2 regions of the Dactylosporangium sp. CA-233914 genome follow, and region 1 is predicted to be linked to the other one. Evidence: riboswitches for the same ligand, from Rfam matches in the RefSeq annotation. Region 1 holds a riboswitch; the other holds the start of a gene.
What was found. A riboswitch is a leader RNA that binds a small molecule or an ion and turns the genes downstream of it on or off. The one in region 1 is predicted to bind thiamine pyrophosphate.
Positions count from the first base shown of each region.

Region 2: another riboswitch for thiamine pyrophosphate. It lies ahead of ACQPY0_RS50835 (ECF transporter S component); the one in region 1 lies ahead of thiS (sulfur carrier protein ThiS).

Region 1 covers NZ_CP192030.1:10,965,429-10,967,809, forward strand. The annotation lists gene ACQPY0_RS48730 (thiamine phosphate synthase) at 1-227, opposite strand, end outside; gene ACQPY0_RS48735 (thiazole synthase) at 221-991, opposite strand; gene thiS (sulfur carrier protein ThiS) at 984-1,187, opposite strand; TPP riboswitch at 1,187-1,297, opposite strand; gene thiO (glycine oxidase ThiO) at 1,323-2,363, opposite strand; gene thiE (thiamine phosphate synthase) at 2,360-2,381, opposite strand, start outside.
Region 2 covers NZ_CP192030.1:11,421,694-11,424,074, forward strand. The annotation lists gene ACQPY0_RS50830 (alpha/beta fold hydrolase) at 1-639, opposite strand, end outside; TPP riboswitch at 692-807, shown strand; gene ACQPY0_RS50835 (ECF transporter S component) at 884-1,456, shown strand; gene ACQPY0_RS50840 (ABC transporter ATP-binding protein) at 1,459-2,381, shown strand, end outside.

The DNA of each region.
Region 1 (2,381 bases):
TGGCACTTGCGCACGGCCGCGTCCTCCGCGAGCAGCAGCCGGCCGCCGGCCCGGTCCAGGGTGGAGCGCAGGGCCGAGGCGAGCTTGAGGCGGCGGCGCGGGGGCAGGTCGTGCTCTTGCAGGACGATCACCCGGGCCCCGCCGTCGACGGCCCCCGCGACGACCTCTTCCAGCGGGCGCTCGGCCTGGTGCCGGTCGGTGAACACGATCAGGCCGGGCTCTACCACGGCATACCTCCGGTCGGGCTGGATGCGGTCGCGTGCAGGCGGCGGGGGATGCGCCCGGCCAGGTGGGCCAGGCGCCCGGCCCGCACCGCGAGACGCATCGCCTCCGCCATGCGCGCCGGCTGCTCCGCCCGGGTGACCGCGGAGGCGAGCAGCACCCCGTCGCAGCCGAGCTCCATCGCCAGGGCCGCGTCGGAGGCGGTGCCGATCCCGGCGTCGAGGATGACCGGGACGGTGACCTTCTGGCGGATCAGCGCGATGTTGTGCGGGTTGCGGATGCCCATCCCGGAGCCGATCGGCGCGCCGAGCGGCATCACGGCGGCACAGCCGGCGTCGGCCAGGCGCTGGGCGAGGATCGGGTCGTCGGTGGTGTACGGCAGAACGGTGAACCCGTCCTCGACGAGCCGCGCGGCCGCGGTGACCAGCTCGACCCCGTCGGGCAGCAGGGTCTCCTCGTCGCCGATCACCTCGAGCTTCACCCACGCGGTGCCGAACGCCTCGCGGGCGAGGTGGGCGAGCTTGACCGCCTCGGTCGCCGTGTAGCAGCCGGCGGTGTTGGGCAGGACCCGCACCCCGCACCGCTCGATCACCCCGAGCAGCGACGGCGCCGCCGGGTCGAGCCGGCGCAGCGCGACGGTGACCAGCGCGGTCCCGCTCGCCCGGATCGCCGCCTCGAGGGCCGCGTGGCTGGTGGCGCCGCCGGTGCCGAGGATGAGCCGGGAAGCCAGCTCCTCGCCCGCGATCGCCAGAACGTCCTCGTCAGCCACCCTGAACCGCCGTCAGCACCTCGACGTGGTCACCGTCGGCTGGGCGGACGTCCGCCCAGCGCGAGCGGGGCACCACGTCCCCGTTGAGGGCGACGGCGATCCCGCGCGGGTCGTCCCCGGCGAGCGCGTGCACCACGTCGGCGACGGTGATGTCGTCGTCGACGGTCGATGCGACGGCATTGACCACGAGCTGCATAAGGCTCACTCCTGCCTCCCTGCGCCGGCATGATCCGGATCAGGTTCGACGGTCGGGGGCTCACAGCCCCCCTCTCAGCCCGGTTGCACCGGACTCCCGTGGGGTAACACCTCGACCATAACGCCGCCGCCGGGCTCAGGTAAAGCGGCCGGCCCCGAACGCTTCGAGGTCGACGCCGGTCGACCCCCCGGTGACCAGATCGGCGACGGCGGCCGCGGTGACCGGGGCGAGCAGGACGCCGTTGCGGTGGTGGCCGGTGGCGACGATGGCATCGGTACCGTGCAGTGCCCCCACGATCGGAGCATTGTCGGGAGTGCCGGGGCGAAGGCCGGCCAGGGTCTCGGCCAGCGCCAGTTCGGCGACCCCGGGCAGCAGGTCCGCGGCCGGCCGGAGCAGGTCCAACACCCCGCCGGCGGTGACCGTCGTGTCCGCCCCCCGCTCCTCCTCCGTGGCGCCGACGACCAGTTCGCCGTCGGCGCGCGGCACGAGGTACACGTGCCGCCCGGAAGCGACCCCGCGCACGACGTGCCGCAGCAGGGGCTCGGGCCCCCGCAGGCGCAGCAGCTGGCCCTTCACCGGCCGCACCGGCAGGCCCGTCAGGGCCGCCGCCGCGGCCCCGGCGGCGATGATGATCACATCGTCCCGCAGGGTGGACAGGTCGGCGACCTCGCGCGCCTCGAACCGCACCGGCAGGGTGCGCAGGGCGGCCAGCAGGCGCCGCGGGTCGACCTGGTGGTCACCGGGGGCGAAGGCGCCGCCGCGCACCCGCGGGGACAGCAGCGGCTCGCGCTCGCGCAGCTGCCCGCCGGTGAGCGGCTCGATCGGGGTGCCCGCGCGCCGGTAGAAGCTCACGAGGCGGTCGATCTCGGCCCGGTCGTCGGCGGTGAGCGCGACGAGGAGAGTGCCGTCGGTGCGGTACGCGACCCCGGCGCCGGTGCGGGCCTCGACCCGGGCGGCGAAGTCCGGCCAGCGGCGCATCGACTCCAGCATCAGCGCCTGCAGGGCCTCCTCGCCGAACACGGCCTCGGCGGTGGGGGCGAGCATCCCGGCCGCGACCAGCCCGGCGCTGCGCCCGGGATCCGGGTCGTACACCGTGATGCCCTCGACACCCCGCTCGACGAGCTCGAACGCCACGCTCAGCCCGATGATCCCGGCCCCGACGATACCGACAGTCACTTGAGGAACTCCTTCGCC
Region 2 (2,381 bases), 460 kb from region 1:
GACGCTCGCCGGGCCGAGGCCGACCAGGTCGAGGGGGCTCATCGCGCGGTACCAGTTCAGCGCCGCCGTCAGCGCGCCGGGCTCCAGCAGCGGCCGGACGTAGACGTCGGTGTCGATCGAGGCCCCGGCGAAGAGGCCGCGCAGCCGCCGCGCACCGTCGCCGAGAAGCACCTCTTCAGCCTTGTCCACGTGCCGGAACAGCTTGATGTACGCCGAACGCTCCTGCTGGTCGGGATCGTGCGCGTAGGCGTAGGCGCTCGCGTGCGGGTGCGGCACCGAGATCGCGGTCAGCGTCCGCACCCGGGCCGGGTGGCGCAGCGCCACGTGCCAGGCACAGACGGCGCCCCAGTCGTGGCCCACCAGGTGTACCGACGAAACCCCGAGCGCGTCGAGCACGGCCACGGCGTCGAGCGCGCACTCCTCGATGCGGTAGGCCTCGGCGCCCTCGGGCCGGGCGCCTGGCGAGGTCCCCCGCTGGTCGAGCGCGTAGGTGCGCAGGCCCGCCGCGTGCAGCAGCGGCGTCACGGCCGCCCACTCGCCGCTGTGCTGCGGGAACCCGTGCAGCAGCAGGACCGGCTCGCCGCCGGCCGGGCCACCCTCGAACACGTCGAAGACCATCGAGCGCGCCGTGATTTTCATGACCCGAGACTACGAGCCGGCGGCATTCACTGTTACCGTCAGGAAACAACTTCACATCCGACAGGGGAGCGCACAGCGCTGAGAGTGCGGCGGCCGCCGGGGCGGCGCCGCAGACCCTCGAACCTGATCTGGGTAATGCCAGCGCAGGGAGTTCGGTCACCTCATGCCAGCCGCCATGCCCGCGCCAGTGGCGGCATGGCGTCGCGTCTCCTTCTGGTTCACGAGAACTGGGAGGCATCCAGCAATGCAAACCCGTTGGCGCACCGTCGACATCGTCGTGGCGTCGGTCGTCGCCGTGGCCTTCGCGGCGGTGTTCTACGCCTGGAACAACCTGTGGAACGCGCTGGAGAGCGGCTTCGCGCTGCCGTGGCGCGCGGTGATCTACGGCGTGTGGCTGATCCCGGCCGTGCTCGGGCCGCTGGTCATCCGCAAGCCCGGCGCCGGCCTCTACACCGAACTCGTCGCCGCGATCGTCTCGGCGCTGTTCGGCTCGGCCTGGGGGCTCACCGTCGTGGTGTCCGGCCTGGTGCAGGGCATCGGCGGCGAGTTCGGCTTCGCCGCGACCGGCTACCGCGGGTACCGGCTGGTCAACGCCCTGGTCGCGGGCGCGCTGTCCGGTGCCGGCGCGGCGCTGTTCGACCTGAGCGTCTACTACGGTGACGCGTTCACGGCCGCGCAGAAGTGGACGTACGCGGCCCTGGTGGTGGCCAGCGGCGCGATCGTGGCCGGGGCCGGCAGCTGGGCCCTGCAGCGCGCGCTGTCCAAGACGGGTGTGCTGGACCGGTTCCCCTCCGGCCGGGAACGCGTCGCCGTCTGAGCGTGAGCACCGTCGAGTTTCGTGATTTCGGGTGGCGGCACGCCGGGCGCAAGGCCTGGGCGGTCCGCCACCTCGACCTGCGCATCGAGCACGGCGAGCGGGTCCTGCTGGCCGGCGCCTCCGGGGCCGGCAAGTCGACCCTGCTCGCCGCGCTCGCCGGCCTGCTCGCCGAGGACTCCGGCGAGCAGGAGGGCGAGGTGCTCGTCGACGGCCGCCCGGCCCGGCAGGCCCGCGGCGAGACCGGGATCGTCTTCCAGGACCCGCAGACCCAGCTGGTGATGAGCCGGGCCGGCGACGACGTCGCGTTCGGCCTGGAGAACCGGGGCCTGCCGCGGGCGGAGATCTGGCTGCGGGTCGACGCGGCGCTGTCGGCGGTGGGGTTTCCGTACGAGCGGGGCCGCGGCACCGCCGCGCTCTCCGGCGGCGAGCAGCAGCGCCTCGCCATCGCCGGGGTGATCGCCCTGCGCCCGGGCCTGCTGCTGCTCGACGAGCCGACCGCCAACCTCGACCCGGACGGCGCCCAGCTGGTCCGCACCGCGATCGCCAAGGTCGTTCAGGACCTCGACGCGACCCTGGTCCTGGTCGAGCACCGCGTCGACGAGGCGCTGCCGCTGGTGGACCGCACGATCGTCATCGGCGACGATCCCGGCGCGGTGTGGACGCCGGGCGCCCCGCTGCCGTCCCGCCGGGCGGCCACCGCCCCGGGCGAGACGCTGCTCACCGCGGAGGCGCTCGGCCTGCCGCACAACGACACCACCATTTCCGAAGTCGTACGGCAGGCAGAGGCGCTCGCCGTCGAGGGCCCCAACGGCGCCGGCAAGACCACCCTGGCGCTGCTGCTCGGCGGCCTGACGAGGCCGGCGCGCGGCCGCGTGGTGGCCTCCGCGGCGCTGGCCGGCCGGGACGCGGCCCGCCCGCCGCACCG